DNA from 2 places in the Paenibacillus sp. FSL P4-0338 genome. Region 1 is predicted to be linked to the other one. Evidence: predicted binding sites of a transcription regulator. Region 1 holds the regulator's gene; the other holds the start of a gene.
What was found. The regulator Rex, encoded in region 1, represses fermentation and respiration genes when NADH is low (regulators of the CRP and FNR family bind a similar motif). The targets are predictions, from matches to a motif close to TTGTGAAATATTTCACAA.
Positions count from the first base shown of each region.

Region 1 (6,133 bases):
AGGGTCCTGCCGTCAATAGCGGTGCTGCCTTCTCGTGATACATACTGCACCAGCTCACGTAATTTCGTGCCCGGCTGCAAATCCAGTTTCAAAGTGACCTCATTGCGTTTAATAGTAATATGGGAATCCTTCACACCCTGGTAGGATGATACCAGCTTCTGCAGCGGCTCCTGCACCGCGAATTGACGGTAAGAATACCAGCCACCAAACAATAATGCAGCAGACAGCAGAGACGTTAGCAGCACAGGCATAAGACGAAGTTTCAAGAAACGTCCTCCTCTCAATAATGACCAAGCTTAACTCTATAATAAAGACCAGCCAGCGTGTCTAGCGCCAATCCGAGACTGACATGCTCTTAAGCATGTCTTGATACAAGTAGTAGTATATCATAGGTGTATATACGATTTTACATAAAGTTGTGAATATATTTAAAATTTTTGATACTAATTTCTGGATGTTTCATGAACCATGAAAAAACGGCAGCTCAGATTTATATCCTGAAATGCCGCTGCTACTTTCATATTCCGGCGCACACTACATCCGGCTAACGCTCAATTTCAGCCATCATATATTCCGCAAAATCAGTTAATAGCTCCAGTTCATAGCCTTCGGCGCCAGCACCGCTATATTCCTTAAGACACCGTCTAAGCAGCCCGTGGAAGCGTTCCGGCAAATGCTGAAGTCCCCAATCCCCGCCTTCCTTCTTGGAAGAGACATGACCTTCCTGCACATAGTAGAGTACCCTGCATAGATTCAGTGTGTAATAGAGTGGAGCATTCCCAATATTCTGCGGCGCATCATCGACATCCCTGATAATGGAATCCAGATAGTACCTCTGGTCTACCGGCGCAAAGGCCTCGCGTATCGGCTCCCCGTACAAGATAAACCCGCGATGGTAGACTACTGCAAAATGTGCCGCCAGATCAGCATCCTCAAAGCCGCCGCACAGATAATTCTTATCGGTTCTATACCGCTCTAAATGAGCTTCTGAAAAGTGAAATTCAAATGGCGTAGGATACACAAAGTTATGCAGGTATGTCTTCAGGACGATAGACAGTTCAATTCCGCGCTTATTCGGCAGACTGTCATGAAAGGCTACGATACGACCGGCAAGGCTATGACTGACCTCTGCGGGGAGCTTGTCCTCTACTACAATGAGCAGATCAATATCGCTTGAATCCGGTTGAAAACAGCCCATGGCCAGGGAACCGTGCAGATAAATCCCCGACAGATTATCCCCCAGCTCTTCCTTAAACAAATCCACCGCCTGATCCAAATATGCTAAAACTTCCAATTTCTTCATCCTCCTTGAGAGACATATATGCAGGTTGGCGATAGCATTCGAGGAATACAATCAGTATATCAATTCAAGTATATTAATCGATGTATCTCAAACCATATATCTCCATTAAGCCACAGTTCCCCGTCTGCCACCAGTCCCAGAACAGTTCCAGATTATTTTCGACATGATGGATACAAAAAAACGGAAGAACAGATAATCTGTTCCCCCGCATGTTATTCTGCTGAGCGCTTAGCTTAACGGTTGGGCAAACTGTACCCCTCACCGATGGCGCTGCCATCCTTGAAGCGGTAGAAGTTGTAATAGAATCGCCCGTCTTTTTTGTAAAATAGCTGCCAGGCATATTCCCCGTTATATACACCGGGCAGCAGCCGTTCGATCTTCACGTCCGGTAACTGATCGGCTATGATTCCGCGCATTTTCTCTTCGGAAGTGCCTTTGCTCAGCTCTTCAGCATACAGGTCGTTGTCGCCTCCGGCAGGCTTGCCCTCCAAGGTGAAACGGACCCACACCATCAGATCGGTCCCGGCTTCATTTTTGCCGGTTAGCACCCAGTAGATCTCATTCTCATTCCAGACGGATTTCTGAGCCTTGGTTACCTCCGTTAGTCCGGCACGCGTCCGGGCCAGCTCCTTGGCCTCATTCCGCTCGTTCCACTGGTCCTTCATAATGTAGGCATAGAACTGGCTTAATCCGAACAGAAGGAGCAGCACCACGGTAAGCCCCAGCCAGATCCATTTTCTCCTCTTCTTCTTCACAACGCTGCTTCCTTTCCCGTTCTCCTGAATTACCGTTTAAGCAGGCTCTCGAACGTCTCCTGTGCTTTGCGGCGGATAGCTTCTTCATCCAGTGTCAGGCATTGTCCATGCTTCACAACCTGCTGGCCGTTCACCCATACATGCTCCACATCCTTGGCACTTGCCGAATAGACGGCATGGGAGAGCAGATCGGTATGCGGCAGCAAATGCGGCTGGTCAATATCAAGCGCGATGAAGTCGGCCTTCATTCCTGCTGCAAGCCGGCCTACCCCGCTTAGGAAAATAGACTGAGCCCCGTATTCCGTGGCCATCAGTAGCGCTTCAGGAGCCGGTACCGCTGTAGGATCACCGCTTACGCCCTTGTGGATCAGAGCCGCCAGCCTCATCTCTTCGAACATATCCAGATTGTTGTTGCTTGCCGCGCCGTCTGTACCCAGGGAGACCTTAACCCCGGCTCGCAGCAGCTCAGGAACACGTGCAACCCCGCTGGCCAGCTTCAGGTTACTGCCGGGGTTATGCGACACGCCAACGTTATAGCGGGCCAGAATCCCGATCTCTTCATCGTTCAGATGAACCCCGTGGGCAATGAGCGAAGGACGGGTGAACATCCCCAGCTTCTCCAGATGTGCGACCGGACGAAGGCCGTAGTCAGCCACGTTCTGCTCCACTTCATGGCGCGTCTCGGACATATGGGTATGCATCGGCAGGTCCAGATCATGGGCAGCCTGCACAAACTTCATGAAAAACTCTGGAGGACAGGTGTACGGAGCGTGCGGTGAGAGCATAGTTGTAATTCTGCCGTCAGCCTTGCCGTGCCAGTTACGGGCAAAAGCAACCGCCTCAGCGAGCTTTGCTTGCTGTACCTCTTCCGGGCACAGCCCAATTACGCCGCGCATCAGCACCGCACGAATACCGGACTGCTCCGTTACTTCCGCTACCCGGTCCATATGATCATACATATCGAGGAAGGTGGTTGTGCCGCCCTTCAGCATTTCCAGTACGGACAACGAGGTTCCCCAATATACATCATCACCAGTGAATTTCTCTTCCATCGGCCACATCTTCTCCTGCAGCCAAGTCTGAAGCACCATATCGTCGCCGTATCCGCGCAGCAGTGACATGGCCGTATGCCCATGGGTATTGACCAGACCCGGCATGAACAGCAGACGGCTGCCGTCTACGACCTGAGCGCCATCCTCCACTACCGGCTCAGCTTCACCTATGTAAGTAATCAGATCATTCTCCAGGGTCATATACCCGCTTAGAACCGGCTTGTCGCTGCCCGGAACCAGGAAGTGCCCGTTCTTGATTATCGTGATCTTACTGCTCATCTTCTGCCTCATCCTTTCCATCATGCAAATAATAGGCCAGGCTCTGCAGATCTGTGGTGAAATCTGCGGCATGAATCCGGATATTGGCAGGCGTCTTGAGAATAACCGGTGCGAAGTTCAGAATCGCCTCAATGCCGGAGTCCACAAGAATATCAGCTACATTCTGGGCTTCGCTGTCAGGTACGGTAATAATCCCGATGCGGATGCCCTGCGAGCGGATTGTGCTGCTTAACTCCTCCATCGGCTGCACAACCAGCGAGTTGATCTGCTGGCCCACCTTCGGCGGGTAGGCATCGAAGATCGCAGTAATCTTCATCGTATCCTTCAAGTAAGCGTTGTAGTTAGACAAGGCATGACCGAGATTACCGGCTCCAACCAGTGCAACATTAATTTGCTGGTCAAGCTTCAGGATATGGCGAATCTTCTCAATTAGATAGGATACATCGTAGCCGATACCCTTCCTGCCAAAATCACCGAAGTAAGCCAAATCCTTACGGATCTGGGCGGGATTCAGATCAAGCTTCTGGCCCAGCTCCTGAGAAGAGACTGTGGAGATTTCACGTTTTTGGAGATCGTTCAGGAAACGCAGGTACACTGGGAGCCTGCGCACGACGGCCTCCGATATTTTATCCGATTTCATGTATTCTCCTCCTTAATAGTTGTGTTATACCCGTTCAATTATAGCAACCGTGCCCCCCGCCTGCCGGATCGGCAGGACAGGGCGGGAACGGATCTTCAGGTTAATCATGACTTATTAATAATAGCAATAGCAGATGAATTAGGAAACCCCGCCGTCTTCCAGCCATTCGGCAATTCTCGGGACCATCTGCTCGGTGAGCATATGCTCCATCTTGGGACCGGGGAGTGAATACAGGAAGTACTTTCCGTAATGCGATTCAATTACTCTAGTATCGTACACAATTACGATGCCCCGGTCCTGCGCCGTGCGGACCAGCCGCCCGAAGCCCTGCTTGAAGCGGATGACTGCCTGCGGCACGGACAGCTTCATGAACGGGTTCTTCTTCTGTGCCTGAAGCAGCTCCGACTTCGCTTCTGCCAGCGGGTGATTCGGCGGCTGGAACGGCAGTCTGACAATCGCCAGGCAGGTCAATGCTTCTCCCGGAATATCTACCCCTTCCCAGAAACTGCTGGTACCGAGCAGGACCGAAGCCGGGCTGTCCTGGAAGCGGCGGATCAGCTTGCTCCGGCTGCCGCCCTCCACACCTTGTCCGAGCACCGCGATATCCTGGGAGGCAAGCGCCTCCTTCAGCGGGTCATAGACCTGGCGCAGCATCTTGTAGGAGGTGAACAGCACCAGCATTCGCCCTCGTGTAGTTACAGCAGTCTCGGCGAGGGAATGAACAAGCGTGTCCACAAAACGGGCATCCCCTATACTTCCCTTGACGCTCGGGAAGTCGCGGGGAATGACCAGCAGAGCCTGCTCCCGGTATTTAAACGGCGACGGAAGCAGCGCTGTCATCAGACGCCCCTGCTCCGCAGCTTCACCAAGGCCCAGGTTATCGATCATGAACTGGAAGGACTTATCCACGGATAAGGTGGCCGAGGTCAGGACAATACTCTTCTTCTTGTCGAAGAACAGCTCCCTGAGCTGGGTACTGACATCTACAGGAACGGCATACATTTGCAGCGACTTGCCTTTATAATTACCGCTTCCCTCCAGCCAATACACGATATTCTCATCGTTCAGGCCCATGAAGAAGCGGATCTGCTCTCTAATGGATGCCAGATCCTTAAATAACCCGCCGATATCGGTCACAAGACTGTCCGAGGAGGATTGGCTGTCCGTGTCACGCATCTCACTGAGCATCTTGTCACCCTTGCGGATGATATCGCTCAGACTGAGGTTCAGCGTATTCTCAAGGGCCGCCAACTCCTCCCAATCCTTCGGCTTCTTGCCCGGCTGCAGGCGGGCCACCAGCTGGCCTGCTTCACCGGCTCCGGCATCGCTGCGCTCGGGCAGCAGGCTGAAGAGCCGGTCGCTGAGCGCATCCCAAGATTCCTTCACCGTCAGCAGATCGGGATAGATCCGGTCGATCACGCCGCTCCATTCGGAAGCCTGCTCACTGCCCGAAGACTGCAGACTCTGGCGGAGGGCAGGCAGCTGCCCGCTCCGGCTATCCTTATAGAGGCGGGTGAGGGTATGGGCGAATGTGAAATATTTCATCTGCATGCCAAGATGCTTGCCGGCAATATCTTCCAGATGATGGGCTTCATCAATCACAAGATGATCGTAAGCCGGAAGTAGCTGATGCCCGGCTTTGACATCTGCGAACAGCTTGGAGTGATTGGTGACCACCACATCAGAGATCCCGGCTTCATGCTTGGCCCGGTGGTAATAGCATTTGCGGAACCAGGGACAAGCCCGTCCCAGGCAGGAGTCGGTATCACTGGCTACAGTCTCCCAGAAATCGCCGCCCCGTCCGCTTAAGTTAAGCTCCTCATCATCGCCGGTCGTCGTCTGGGTCAGCCAGACAAGCATTTGCGCAGCGGTGAGCGCTTCTTCTCTTGGACTCGTAAAGTCCTTTTTATTCATTCTATGTTCGAACTTGCGCAGACACAAATAGTGCCCTCTTCCCTTAAAGATGGAGGCCTTGAACGGGAACGGCACAACGCTGGTTAAGAGTGGGATATCCCGCTCACGCAACTGGTCCTGAAGGTTAATGGTATGAGTGCTGACCATCACCTTTTGATCACTTTTCACACTATGGTAGATGGCCGGAAGC
Region 1 is NZ_JBBOCG010000001.1:2,557,632-2,563,764, forward strand. Features, by position in the region: gene MKZ07_RS11295 (hypothetical protein) at 1-266, opposite strand, end outside; gene MKZ07_RS11300 (aminoglycoside adenylyltransferase domain-containing protein) at 545-1,303, opposite strand; gene MKZ07_RS11305 (cell wall elongation regulator TseB-like domain-containing protein) at 1,537-2,058, opposite strand; gene MKZ07_RS11310 (amidohydrolase) at 2,088-3,389, opposite strand; gene MKZ07_RS11315 (redox-sensing transcriptional repressor Rex) at 3,379-4,029, opposite strand; gene dinG (ATP-dependent DNA helicase DinG) at 4,168-6,133, opposite strand, start outside.

Region 2 (6,133 bases), on a different contig from region 1:
TTTCTGCGTGGCTGACAGACATTCAAGCATTTGGGGAATATCATCTGGAGAAATCCCTGAAAATAAACGTGATTGACAGAGGGAAGCTAAGTTATTCTGAGCGGCCTCGCGTTGCATGTGCAACATCCTTTTTCTTTTTACTATACTATATTAATTATACATACACACGAAGTTTAGCCACCTTGTCTAAGGTTAGAACGGAGGAAGAACAATGCAAGCGAAAGAAGATTCAATCAAAGCGAGAAACCGGCTGTTAGCCACTAAGGTTATTAAAAATCTGCAAAGCAGAAAATTTGAAGCCTATTACTGTGATAACGCCATTGAAGCTGCAGAAAAGGCGCTATCCTTAATTCCGGAACAGTCTTCGGTATCATGGGGCGGGTCCGTCACGCTTGAGGAAATCGGGCTTCTTGATCGGGTACGTCAAGGCAGTTATAGAGTCACTGACCGTGATACAGCACAGACGATGGAGGAACGTTATGACCTCATGCGCCAATCTCTTTTGTGCGATACCTATTTAACCAGCTTCAACGCGGTTAGTGAGGATGGGATATTGGTTAATATCGACAGTGTGGGCAACCGGGCGGCAGCGATTACTTTTGGACCGAGAAGTGTGGTTGCTGTCGTGGGGATGAATAAGGTGTGCAAGACCGCTGAAGACGCAGTAATCAGAGCCAGAACCTATGCCGCCCCCATTAACGCAAGCCGTTGTTCAAGTTCGTCCAGCCCATTCTTACATTCACCGCAAAAAACGCCCTGCCTGGTCAATGGTGCTTGCGCAGATTGTAAATCGGATGATTGTATCTGTTCTTACATCGTCGAAACAAGAATGTGTAAAACAGCGGGGAGAATTAAGGTTATCCTCGTTGGTGAATCTTTGGGATTTTGAAAAAGAACTAATAGCGGCTTTAGGGTAGGAGAATCTCCTCTATCCCAAGCCGTTTTTTCTATTTGGGAGGAAAGTTGATCTAAAGTTAGACTGAATAGCAGACTCAGAATATACTGATAGGAGCAGCATTAGAAAAAAGTTCGGAGGCAACCATCTAAATGACAACTGTGCGAAAACAACTGGAGCGGACGACAGATGCAGAAGAGAGAATAATCATCGCCCATTACAATGATCAAACGGTCAGAGTCTACCAAGCATATAATCATAAAATTGCAGATGAGGTATCAGAGTTTGGGCAATTCGGGCCTTCTTTCAAGATAGATAGAATGACCTGGATCAAGCCTTCTTTCTTATGGATGATGTACCGGTCAGGGTGGGCGACCAAAACGGATCAGGAGCGGATATTGGCGATTGATATTACCAGAGAGGGCTTCAATCATATTTTGTCTCAGGTGGTGCTGTCCTCATATGATCCTGACTTGTATGCTTCCCAAGAGGAGTGGCAGACGAAGTTACAAGCTTCCCAAGTGAGATGCCAATGGGACCCGGATAGAGATATCCATGGGAACAAATTGCCGCGAAGAGCCATTCAGTTAGGTCTCAGGGGCGATATGGTGCATAAATTCATCTACGAATGCATAGTAGAAATCACTGATATTACTGAGTTTGTAATCGATACCAGAGAGGCGATACAATCCGGGAAGTTCAGCACGGGGGTGTTGCCGAAGGAGACCCCGTATCCTGTGGAGAATTCTATTGAACGAACCTTAGGAATTATTTAGTAAGACAAGGAGAACCCATGAACATTAGAGTGTTGATCGTAGAGGATGACCCGATGGTGGCGAAGTTTAACCGGCATTATCTGGAGCAGGTTGCGGGCTTTGAGTATGCGGGCTGGGCGGCGACAGGGGATGAGGCGATGACTATGCTGGAGAAGGAGCAGGTAGATCTGGTGCTGCTGGATATTTATATGCCGCGTGTCAGCGGGCTGCAGCTGCTCTCTGCTCTGCGGGAGCAGGGGAGCAAGGTGGATATCATTGTGATCTCCGCCGCCAGCGACAATGCCAGCATCCGCAAGGCACTGCAGAACGGGGCCGTGGATTATTTGATCAAGCCGTTCGAGTTTGCACGGTTTCAGGCGGCCTTGTCGGCGTATCGTGAAGATTATAAGCTGATGCACAAGGAGCATCTCAGCCAGGAGCAGCTGGATAAGCTGCTGCGGCATTCGCTCGGGACGGAAGAGGAGCAGTCCGCTGCCTTGCCGCTGCCCAAGGGACTTGCCGAAGGCACACTGGAGAGCATCTGGAGCACGATTAACCGGCTGGAGAGCCGGGTGTTCTCCACAGAGGATATCAGCAGCCATGCGCCCATCTCGCGGATCTCGGTCCGCAAATATCTGGCTTTTCTGACGGAGGCAGGCATTCTGGAGATGGAGCTTAGCTACGGGGCAGTAGGCAGGCCGGTGTATATGTATAAGGTGAGACCTGAAGGGCATGAACTTATCCGTAAATATCTATAGGCTTTCTCTATAAAATAAAACGGAGTCACGGTGTCCCGAGGCTGCCTCAGGCGTTCCATGACTCCATATAGCCTTCACATTAGCTGTGAAGGTTATTAAGCTATGCCATACATAAACGTGCGCAGAATCAATCGAAGGCCTGCTGCAGAGCCAGCGGACTGAACTCGTTAATGATTTTGTAGGCTACCAGGTGCGGGTTGTTCATGTCATTGTCGTAGATAATCATGTGATGCTTGCCCTTCAAAATAATGTCGAACCGCTGCTTCCGGTCGGCCTGCACGATGGTCATGTAATAGCTGTACTTGTTGTCAGTGTTGACATTGCGGGCGGATTTCATCAGGCGGACACCAGAGAAATCATCGTAGATCCGCTTAATCGCTTCCGGCTCGGTGAGCACAACATCCTTCTGTTCACCGGGAACAGAAGACAGGCGGGTAATTTCCAGTGCAGCGATATCTTCCAGACGGATGGTTCGGGCAACTACTCTTTTGAATGAAGTATAGCGGCTTGCGGTGTAGCTCATCAGGGAGACACCGGCTGCTGCCAGAACAGCACCGGCCAGCCAATATTTTTCGCTTTTTTCCATAGTTTCTGTTCCTCCTAGTGATACGGTTGTATAAGCTCCAATTATAAATCTATAACCACATTCAAGCAAATTCACTACCTTTATTTACTTTATCATTTCTTTAATTACTAAATATTCTAGTGAGGGCTCCTTCAGGTTATGATGATTGTGAAAATATGCACAATGACAATTGGAGGAGAACAGAATGAACAGAAAGAGATGGGGAAGTCTGCTGGGCAAAGGGTTGCTGCTGGCAAGTCTGGTGGTATTGCCTGCATGTAACAGCACCAAAGGGGAGTCTACGGACATTGTAATTATCGGCGGCGGCGGCGCGGGAATGACTGCTGCCATTGAAGCGCATAATCAGGGAGCTAAGGTGATACTGATCGAAAAAATGCCTATGCTTGGAGGCAATACCGTCCGTGCGGAAGGCGGATTGAATGCGGCAGGAACACCTTATCAGGCAGCGGATGGCATCAAAGACAGTCCGGAGCTGCATTTCGAGGATACCATGAAGGGCGGCAAGAACCTTAACAACCCGGAACTGGTCAGAACGCTTACGAACGGTGCGGCGGCTTCCGTGGAGTGGCTGAAGGAGAATGGAGCCGAGCTGTCTGAAGTGGGACGCGCAGGCGGGGCAAGCGTGAACCGGATTCACCGTCCGGCAGGCGGGGAAGCGGCAGGGAATTTCATCGTAGTCGCGCTGAAGAAGAAGCTGGAGGAATACAAGATTGATGTGCGCCTGCGGACGACTGCCGATGAGATCGTCAAGAACAAGGACGGCATGGTTACCGGGGTGAAGGTGACGGATAAGGATGGCAAGCAGTACACGATTAGTGCCAATTCTGTTATCCTGGCGGCCGGCGGTTTTGGCGCCAACATGGACATGATCAAGGGGTACCAGCCGAAGCTGGAAGGGTTCTCTACGACTAACCATCCAGGCGCAACCGGCGATGGTACAACGATGGCAGAGAAGATCGGCGCCAAGCTGGTAGACATGAAGGAGATTCAGATTCATCCGACCACCATTCCGAATCAAGGCGTGCTGATCACGGAAGGGGTACGCGGAGACGGTGCAATTCTGGTCAATAGCGAAGGCAAGCGATTCACGAATGAACTGCTGACCCGCGATGTCGTGTCCCAGAATATTCTGGCCCAGTCCGGCAAAGTAGCTTACCTGATCTTCAATGATGAGCTGCGTGCGAACCTGAAGGCAACCGAGGTTTACTTTGGAATGGATCTGGTCAAAGAAGCGGCAACTCCTGAAGAATTGGCGGCACAGATTGGTGTAGACGGCAAAGCACTGGCAGATACACTGAATACGTATAATGGCTTCGTTGCTTCCGGTAAGGATACAGAGTTTGAACGGCCGGATCTTGAACTGTCTTTTGAAAAAGGTAAATATTATGCAATTCAGGTAACACCGGGAATCCACCATACCATGGGCGGAGTAGCGATTAACACTCAGGCACAGGTGCTGGATACCAAGGATCAGGTCATTGCCGGACTGTATGCTGCGGGCGAAGTAACCGGCGGGGTACACGGCGCCAACCGTCTGGGCGGGAATGCACTTGCAGACATCACCACCTTCGGCCGGATTGCAGCGGATGAAGCTGTGAAGGCACTTAAGAAATAGAAACTTTCCAGAAGGAGGAATTACTCATGCACAAGTGGACAAAAACGTTGCTGTTCTCTGCCCTTGCGGCTGCAACAGTACTTACGGCAGGATGCTCTTCATCTTCCGGCAAGTATGTAGACGGGACGTATGATGGAACAGGTAAAGGGGTCAAGAGTGATATTAAAGTGGCGGTAGAAATCAAGGATGAGAAGATCGACGCCATTACCGTAGAGGAGCATAAGGAGACGCAGGCGATGATCGATGCGGCAGTGGAGAATACCATTCCTGAAATTATTGAAAAGCAAACCACAGAAGGCGTAGACGCCCTCTCCGGTGCTTCCGGCTCCAGCGGCGGAATTATTGAAGCGGTGACCCAGGCGCTGGAACAGGCCAAGAAGCAGTAAGCTATCATCCAATTAATAGAGTTGTGAAAAGTTCAGCCCAGCAAGCCCAGCCCTCCTGTCTCCGGCAGAACGGCTGGGCTTGCTTCATTCTTCTATTCCCCAGAAGCGAGCCCCGGGAGCAGCTTTACAAATTCAGGTTCAACTAATATAGTTCGAAGGGAAAAGGGATATGAAGGGAGGTCATCACGCAAGTGGCCAGGAAAAAAAGCTACAGTCTGCGCACAATGATCGCCGTTATGGTGTCTGCCGTTGTCCTGCTGGTATTGCTGATTTTATATTTTATTTTCCGCAATCAGATTATTCCGCAGACCCGGCAGGCGCTGGAGGATAAGGCGATTACGATTGCCCGTACCATCGCTCTGATTCCGCTGGTCTCTGAGGGACTCAGTGAGGGCAACAGCAAGGAGATTCAGGACTACACCTCAAGAATCGCCCGCCGCAATGATATTATGTTCGTGGTAGTCACAGATATGAAGGGTATCCGCTATTCCCATCCGGATGCCTCGCTGGTCGGACTGCCCTTTGCGGGAGGAGGCCAAGAGATATCGCTGCGCGGAGGGGAGAGTATCTCCGAAGGGGCCGGCCCGCTCGGCAGATCCCTGCGCGGCTTCGTGCCGGTCTATAACAACCGGGGGCATCAGGTGGGTGTGGTCATTGCCGGTCTGTCCCTGGAGCGGGTTGAGCGGCTGGTCCTGCTGAATGAGTGGACGATTATTGCGATTCTGGTCTCGGGAGCCTTGCTTGGAGCGGGAGGAGCATTCATTCTGGCAGCGCAGATCAAGCGGATGGTGTTCGGCATGGAGCCGGAGGACATCTCCAAGCTGCTCCAGGAACGCAGTGCGATGCTGGAATCCACGCGCGAGGGAATTATTGCCGTAGATCAGAAGGCGCGGATTACCATCCTTAATATGGAAGCACAGCGGCTTCTGCGGGCAGCCGGGATTGGCGGGAGCGCCATGAACCGGCAGATTGCCGAGTTTTGGCCGGAGCTGGGTCTGGAGCGGGTATTGGCTGAGGGAGAGGGGATACAGGACCAGGAGCTGGAGCTGGGAGACAGCTCTTTATTGGTGAACAGCCTGCCAGTCCGGGTGAACGGTAACATCGTTGGCGCGATTGCCACTTTCCGGGATGAGACTGA
Region 2 is NZ_JBBOCG010000002.1:2,032,540-2,038,672, forward strand. Features, by position in the region: gene MKZ07_RS32800 (Crp/Fnr family transcriptional regulator) at 1-117, opposite strand, end outside; gene MKZ07_RS32805 (lactate utilization protein) at 212-889, shown strand; gene MKZ07_RS32810 (DUF4291 domain-containing protein) at 1,048-1,671, shown strand; gene MKZ07_RS32815 (response regulator) at 1,689-2,408, shown strand; gene MKZ07_RS32820 (hypothetical protein) at 2,536-2,994, opposite strand; gene MKZ07_RS32825 (flavocytochrome c) at 3,179-4,609, shown strand; gene MKZ07_RS32830 (FMN-binding protein) at 4,636-4,995, shown strand; gene dcuS (DcuS/MalK family sensor histidine kinase) at 5,187-6,133, shown strand, end outside.
Region 2: the regulator Rex is predicted to act here: its motif matches at 3,140-3,157, upstream of MKZ07_RS32825 (flavocytochrome c).